2 regions of the Mesorhizobium sp. USDA 4132 genome follow, and region 2 is predicted to be linked to the other one. Evidence: riboswitches for the same ligand, from Rfam matches in the RefSeq annotation. Region 2 holds a riboswitch; the other holds the start of a gene.
The links. Region 2 has a riboswitch for glycine ahead of ACZ9IU_RS27375 (D-amino acid dehydrogenase). Riboswitches for the same ligand answer to the same signal wherever they lie in the genome.
Positions count from the first base shown of each region.

Region 1: linked by a shared signal. The riboswitch ahead of gcvT (glycine cleavage system aminomethyltransferase GcvT) and the one ahead of ACZ9IU_RS27375 (D-amino acid dehydrogenase) in region 2 are both predicted to bind glycine.

Region 1 covers NZ_JBWCCP010000001.1:2,281,300-2,285,001, forward strand. The annotation lists gene ACZ9IU_RS11795 (DUF2000 domain-containing protein) at 1-131, shown strand, start outside; gene ACZ9IU_RS11800 (copper chaperone PCu(A)C) at 171-659, opposite strand; gene ACZ9IU_RS11805 (hypothetical protein) at 727-1,104, opposite strand; glycine riboswitch at 1,299-1,386, shown strand; glycine riboswitch at 1,387-1,466, shown strand; gene gcvT (glycine cleavage system aminomethyltransferase GcvT) at 1,534-2,670, shown strand; gene gcvH (glycine cleavage system protein GcvH) at 2,687-3,049, shown strand; gene gcvP (aminomethyl-transferring glycine dehydrogenase) at 3,046-3,702, shown strand, end outside.
Region 2 covers NZ_JBWCCP010000002.1:988,147-991,848, reverse strand. The annotation lists partial or broken gene ACZ9IU_RS27380 (aminotransferase class I/II-fold pyridoxal phosphate-dependent enzyme) at 1-465, opposite strand, end outside; gene ACZ9IU_RS27375 (D-amino acid dehydrogenase) at 609-1,865, opposite strand; glycine riboswitch at 2,000-2,090, opposite strand; partial or broken gene ACZ9IU_RS27370 (helix-turn-helix domain-containing protein) at 2,283-2,762, shown strand; partial or broken gene trbI (IncP-type conjugal transfer protein TrbI) at 2,861-3,702, opposite strand, start outside.

The DNA.
Region 1 (3,702 bases), on a different contig from region 2:
ACGACTACCGCGACTACGAGGCGGCCTTCCCCGATCGCGATCTTGCGGAGGAAGAGATCGACGGCCTTGGCCTCGCCGGACCTTCGAAATGGATAAAGTCGTTGACCGGTAGCCTCAAACTGCTTCGCTAGGAACGAAGAGCCCGCTCCCAAGAGCGGGCTCCATCGAATTCACTTGTGCTCGTGGCCGGCCGGTCCCGCCGCCTCGACCGGCAGCGTGATATCCACCTTGCCGGTCTTCTCGAAGGTCAGTGTTACCGGCACCTTGCCGCCCTGCTTGAAGGGTTCCTTGACCTTGATGAACATCAGGTGCAGTCCGCCGGGCGTCAGCTCGACGGTCTTGCCCGCGGGGATGGCTATGCCGGTATCGAGCTTGCGCATTTTCATTACCTCGCCCTGCATCGCCATCTCGTGCATCTCCACGGTGCCCGCGACCGGCGACGAGACCGACGTCAGCATGTCGTCGGATTTGCCGTTATTCTTGATGGTGAAATAACCGCCGCCGACCGGCTGGCCGGGCAGCATCGCCTTGGTGAAGGCGCCCGTAACTTCCAGGTCGCCGACCTTGGTGGGCGCGTCCTGAGCGGCCGTAGCTCCCGCAATAATAATGCCGGTCGCCGCGAAAATGCTGACGAAAACGAGTTTGGTGAAAGTCTTCATGGAATATCCCCATACGGTGACGGCATCTGTGCCGGTCGGCCGCGATTGATCTGAGAGCGTTAAAGGATCAGATCGAGATCGGCGGAGCACGGGATTTGGGCCGGGCCACGGCGGTCGTACCGAGCAGTTCGGAAAACTGGCGCAGGGGATTGGCAAGCGACGCGCGCGCTGCCGTAAGTAAGGCTTCATCCTCCGGCGGCGGCAGGATGACCGAGGCGGAGAGCAGGCAGACTTCGCAGAGCGGTTTTGCCGCTGGCATCCGATGGCCGTGGTCGCCATCGGAACAGATATCGGCAAATGTGCCGTCCGGCAGCCGATAGGCTTCGCTGTAGGAATCGAGCGGCGCGGAAGCCTGCACGGGCTGATGGGCAAACCCCAGCAAAAGCAGCAGCATCGCGCAGAAAATGCGCGTTGAGGTCGCCGCCATGTCCAGTCTTGCCGTCATCGTTTCGCCTGTTCGAGTGATGCGGGAATAATCCAAATCACGATAAAGCGCAAAAGCCCTTTTGTCGCGTGATACAGAACCCATTTCACCCCGCATTGCATTAGATCAAATCGCGTTTGCTGCGTTGCGACAAAAATAGTGTTCGGTGCGACATGCAGGGCTTGCCAAATGGCGATCGAGGCCGATAATACCACCCAGACTCGCTGGGAGAAGCCGCTTCAATGCGGTGCCGAAGGAGCAACCGCCCCGGAAACTCTCAGGCAAAAGGACCAGCAGTCGACCGACAGGAACTCTGGAGAGAGGCCCGAAGAGGGCCCGCCGAAGGGATAACAATCTCAGGCGACAAGGACAGAGGGGGCTCATAAACCGGTGCGTCATTGCGCCTGAATCTGAGCCGGCGCTTGAAATGCGCCAACCCTGGAGGCGTCCTTGGACGATCAGACCGTTCTCAAGACAACCCCGCTTCACGCCCTCCATCTGTCGCTCGGCGCCAGGATGGTGCCCTTTGCCGGCTACGACATGCCAGTGCAATATCCGGCCGGCGTGTTGAAGGAACATCTGCAAACGCGCACCGCCGCCGGCCTTTTCGACGTTTCCCACATGGGTCAGGTCGTCATCCGTGCGAAATCCGGCGCTTATGAGGATGCGGCACTTGCGCTCGAAAGCCTGGTGCCGGTCGATATTCTCGGCCTGAAACCCGGTCGCCAGCGCTACGGCTTCTTCACCGACGACAACGGCTGCATCCTTGACGACCTGATGATCACCAATCGCGGCGATCACCTGTTTGTCGTCGTCAACGCCTCCTGCAAGGAGGCTGATCTCGCCCATCTGCGGGCGCATCTTTCCAGTTGCGACGTCGAACTCCTCGAAGACCGCGGGCTCCTTGCCCTCCAGGGACCACGCGCCGAAGCGGTTCTGGCTGCTCTCTGGCCGGATGTCACCTCCATGAAGTTCATGGACGTCCGCGACGCGTCTCTGCACGATGTCGACTGTATCGTCTCCCGCTCAGGTTATTCCGGCGAGGACGGGTTCGAGATTTCGGTTCCGGCAGACCAGGCCGAGCAGATCGCCAAGGCGCTGCTCGAAGACCTGCACTGCCAGCCGATCGGCCTCGGCGCCCGCGATTCGCTGCGGCTTGAAGCCGGCCTCTGCCTCTATGGCAACGACATCGACACGACCACCACCCCGATTGAGGCTGCGCTCGAATGGGCGATCCAGAAGCCCCGCCGGACCGGAGGCGTCCGCGCCGGCGGTTTTCCGGGCGCCGACCGCATCCTCGACGAACTGGCGAACGGCACCTCCCGCCGCCGCGTCGGCCTGAAGCCGGAGGGCAAGGCGCCCATCCGCGCCCATGCAAAACTTTACGCCGACGCCGAGGGCCAGACCGAACTCGGCGAAGTCACCTCCGGCACATTCGGCCCCTCGGTCGAAGGCCCCGTCGCCATGGGCTACGTGCCGACCCGCTTTGCCGAACCCGGCTGCCAGATTTTTGCGGAGGTGCGCGGCAAATATCTGCCCGTCACGGTCGCCGCCCTTCCCTTCGTCACCCCCACCTATAAACGATAATCCTCCGGAGAGAACCATGTTGAAATTCACCGCCGAACACGAATGGCTGAAGCTCGAAGACGGTGTCGCAACCGTCGGCATCACCTCTCACGCTGCCGAACAGCTTGGCGACCTCGTTTTCGTGGAACTGCCGGAAGTCGGCGCCATACTCACCAAGGACGGCAATGCCGCGACCGTCGAGAGCGTCAAGGCCGCCTCCGACGTCTATTGTCCGCTGGATGGCGAAGTCACCGAGGTCAACCACGCGATCGTCGACGATCCCTCGATCGTCAATTCCGATCCTCAAGGAGCAGGCTGGTTCTTCAAGCTGAAGCTCAAGACCGCCTCCGACGCCGACGCGCTGCTCGACGAGGCCGCCTACCAGGAACTGATCGCATGACCACCGACAGCACCGATTTCCATTTCACCGACTACCAGCCCTACGACTTCGCCAACCGCCGCCATATCGGTCCCTCGCCCGCCGAGATGGCCGAGATGTTGAAAATCGTCGGCTACAAAAGCCTTGACGCCCTGATCGACGCCACCGTGCCATCCTCGATCCGCCAGACGACCCCGCTCGCCTGGGGTCCGGCGCTGACCGAACGCGAGGCGCTCGACAAGCTGCGCGATACGGCGAACCGCAACAAGGCGCTCGTCTCCTTGATCGGCCAGGGTTATTACGGCACGATCACTCCGCCGGTCATCCAACGCAACATCCTTGAAAACCCCGCCTGGTACACCGCCTACACGCCCTACCAGCCGGAAATTTCGCAAGGCCGCCTCGAAGCGCTCCTCAATTTCCAGACGATGATCTGCGACCTGACCGGCCTTGACGTCGCCAATGCCTCGCTGCTCGACGAGGCGACCGCCGCCGCCGAAGCCATGGCGCTCTGCCAGCGCCAGGCCAAATCCAAGGCGACGGCCTTCTTCGTCGATGCCGCCTGCCATCCGCAGACGATCGCGCTGATCGAAACCCGCGCCGCCCCGCTCGGCTGGAGCGTTATCATCGGCGACCCGATGACCGATCTCGACCCGGTCGACGTGTTCGGCGCA
Region 2 (3,702 bases):
CCATCTCGTGCCGCCTCCTTTAATGGCCTTCCAGTTCGCTCATATCGCCGTTGGCGAAACGATAGCGCTTTGCCTTGCATAGCCGCACGCCGTCGATGATCGAGGCATGGTGGAGGCTATCCGAAGTAATGGCATCCTCGGCCTCCAGCAGGGGCTCGAATACCCCGCCACTGGCATCGAAACAGGCTGCGAACAGGATGGCATCGTCCTTGCCGAGATATCGGGCAATCGCATGCTCCAGTTCCCGGTGTAGTGTCTGCGTTCCAAAGATGAAACGCACCGAGGCCATGCCGAAACCGAATTCCTCCAATCCTCGCTTGCAGCGGCTATGATGTCGGGGTGGTTTGCCAGTCCGAGATAGTTGTTGGCGCAAAGATTGACGACCTCGCGGTTCTCCTTCTTGCCGGAGATCGATATCTTGCCGTCTCGCTGGCTGGTGACGAGACGTTCGTGCTTATAAAGGCCATCGGCTCAATCTGAGCCAGTAGCGCGCTCAGATGAGCTTCTAGTTTCCTAGCCATGTAAATGCTTATCCGTGATATAGGATAATTCCTATAGGAATTATCAAGTGAGCGCATCTGTCAGTATTTGTCATCTGAAAACGAACTTCAGGCTACTTGGTCGGAACCCAGAACGAGCCCTGTAACCATTTCCGCGGTGACAGCTGACAGCGTCCACCCGAGATGCCCATGACCTGTATTGTAGAAGACACCGGGCTTTCGGCCGGCGCGAACGCGCGGCATCATATCCGGCATCATCGGACGCAGGCCGGCCCAGGGAACGCATTGCCGTGTGCTCATCGCCGGGAAGTGCTTGCGGCACCAGGCGACGAGTGGCTCTATACGGGCGTCGCGAATATCACGTCCCGCACCGTTGAATTCGGCAGTTCCAGCTACGCGGAACCGGCTTTCTCCCAGCCGGCTGGTGACGATTTTCGCATCGTCGTCGAGAAGGCTTACCCAAGGCGCCGCAGCCTGATCGTGCTGCTCCGTCAGATTGACCGTGATCGAATATCCCTTGACCGGATAGACATTGATCCTGTCACCCAGCTGCGCGGCCAGCCGTCTGGAATGAACCCCGCCGCAGATGACGATCTTGTCAAAGCTTTCAACAGCGCTCTCAGCCCTGTCCTGCCCTGCCTGGAACTGACCGAAACCAATCCTGATTTCACTGGCAAGCACGTCGATATCGGAGACGTCGCATCCGAACATCTGCCGTACACCCAGCCGTCGGCAGGCAGAAGCCAATCCGTTCGTAAACTTGTGAATGTCACCGGTGAAATCGCTTTCGGTATAAAAGCCGCCGTAGAAATTGCCTTGTAGGGTCGGCTCGATCGATCGGATTTCATCCGATGTGACGGCCCGCCTTGTCAGGCCCGCTTGATCAAGAATCTGCGTCACCTTGGCCGCGTGCTCAAACCCTTTTTTCGACCTGTAGAAATGCAGAATGCCTCTGGTTTGGCAATCATACGCAATGTCTTCGTCAGCCGCCATCTGGATGAGATGGCGGCGAGCCTCGATGGCGAGCCTCGCTGTCGCTTCGGTATTCGAACTATATTTTGGAATGGCGGTTAGAAACTCTGCCATCCAGGACAACTTGTGCCATGAAGGCTTGGGATTGACGAGCAATGGCGCACCCGGCGTGAACATCCATTTGATCCCCTTGAGGATCGTGGTCCAACTGTTCCAGACTTCGGCGTTCGACGCGGAAAGCTGCCCGCCGTTGGCGAAGCTGGTTTCCATGGCCGCATATGGGTGCTTGTCGAAAAGCGTGACTTGAAGCCCGGATTTTGCAAGCTTGTAAGCGGTGGTGACGCCAGTGATACCCGCGCCGATCACGGCGACGCGATCTTTCCGTAGAGGCATTAGAACAACAACCGCCTTCGCGGCTCTCCCGTGCCCCCTCTGTCATTGACCTGAGAGTTTCACAGCCTGACTGGAATTAGTCTGACTGCTTACACCGTCGGTGGAAGCGAATGCTTCTCTTTCCAGAGTTCAGTATTTGTTGCGCGGTCCGTTTGCCTGAGAGTTTCCGGGGCGGTTGCTCCTTCGGCGAGGCTCTTTGACCTTCCTCTCTCCCGCGTTCTTACACTATCATGTGCAAACGCTCGTAACGCAAGCGCAAAAATTCCACAAACGGGAAAATTCCTTTATACAGGACATGATGGAAGCTGATAGAGAGTGGCTCAAAGGAAAATGGTTCAGCGTACATGGAAAATTGGACCGATAGTTCAAAAGGAGCGCAAGCGCCGCAAGCTGACATTGGAGTAATTTGCCACCCGCTCCGGCGTATCGAAGTCAATGCTCAGCCAGATCGAGCGCGGAGAGGCCAATCCGACATTTGTCGTGGTCTGGAGCCTCACGCAAGCGCTCGAAATAGATTTCTCGGAATTGATCGGCGGGAGCAGTGCGGCGACAGGCGCAAATGACATTGAGGTGATATCAGCGGAGCATACTCCGGAGATACGCAGCGCAGATGGACTATGCCGTCTAAAGATCCTTAGTTCGCCGCGTCTGGCCGGTCAGTCAGAGTGGTATAGCGTCGAGATCGAACAGGGCGGCAAACTCGCCAGTGAACCGCACGCACCAGGCACGTCTGAATACTTCACCGCCATCACCGATGGATTAGGAGTCGAAAGTGGCGAGAGCCGGGTTTGCCTGAAAGCTGGTGAAACGGCGCGTTATCCGGCCGATGTCAATCATCACATTTCAAACATCGGCAACAGGGCCGCGCGAGGGTTCCTTGTCGTTTTGTATCGATGAGTTTTTGAATTCCACGGCAGCGCGTCTGGTCCAGACGGCGAGTTCGGGTCTGCTATCGAACGAACCTTATATGTGGCGTCAGTCTCTGTAGGTCGCCGAAAAACAATGTCCTGATCAACGAGGACGTTGAATTGATAGCCCGGCCGGATCTCCAACGTTGGCTGCACGTCCATATTCCGCTGTATCGTGCGGTCGGCTACTCGCCCAAAGGTCTCGGCGAAATTGCGCCTTGCCGCATCGGATGCTGTATCCTGCGTGGGAAGCGTTGAGCTCTGGCACCGCCATGTCGATGCCCGTCCCGATCAGTGCGCTCATGACAGACGAGCCGAAGGTTTTGAGATAGTGGTTGTTCACTTTGTTCCCGAACCCACCATATCCTTGCGCATCCGTGCCGGCCATGCCGCCGATCTGCAATGTCGAGCCGTTTGGAAAGATGATATCGGACCAGACGACAAGAACCCGGCTCTGGCCAAAGGAAACCTTGCTGTCGTAGCGACCGAACAGTTTCGTGCCCTGCGGGATCAGCAGGCGATGGCCTGTCGCGCAGTCGTACACATTCCGGCTGACCTGCGCAGTGATACGCCCGTGGAGGTCGGAAGTGATGCCTGTTATCAATGTCGCCGGAATAACCGTGCCTCGTTTCAGCTCGTACAGGGACTGCTGCGGCACGACGGTGTTCGACAGATAGCCGAGATCCTTGAGGTCGGCATTGAAGAAGTCTTCCTTGGAGCTCTGTCCGTTCGGATCGACATTCTGCCCACCAAGACCGGCGCGCAAGGCGGCGGTGTAAAGATCGGAGGCGTTTCCGTTCGCGGCGGCTGTCGTCGTCCGAGCTCCGGCGCTCTCGTCCTCTTTTTCGACCGCGATTCCAGCTTGCCGCGATCGATGGCGAGAGGCGCATCATAGGCGGAATCCCGCGCCTGCATGCGGGCCATACGCT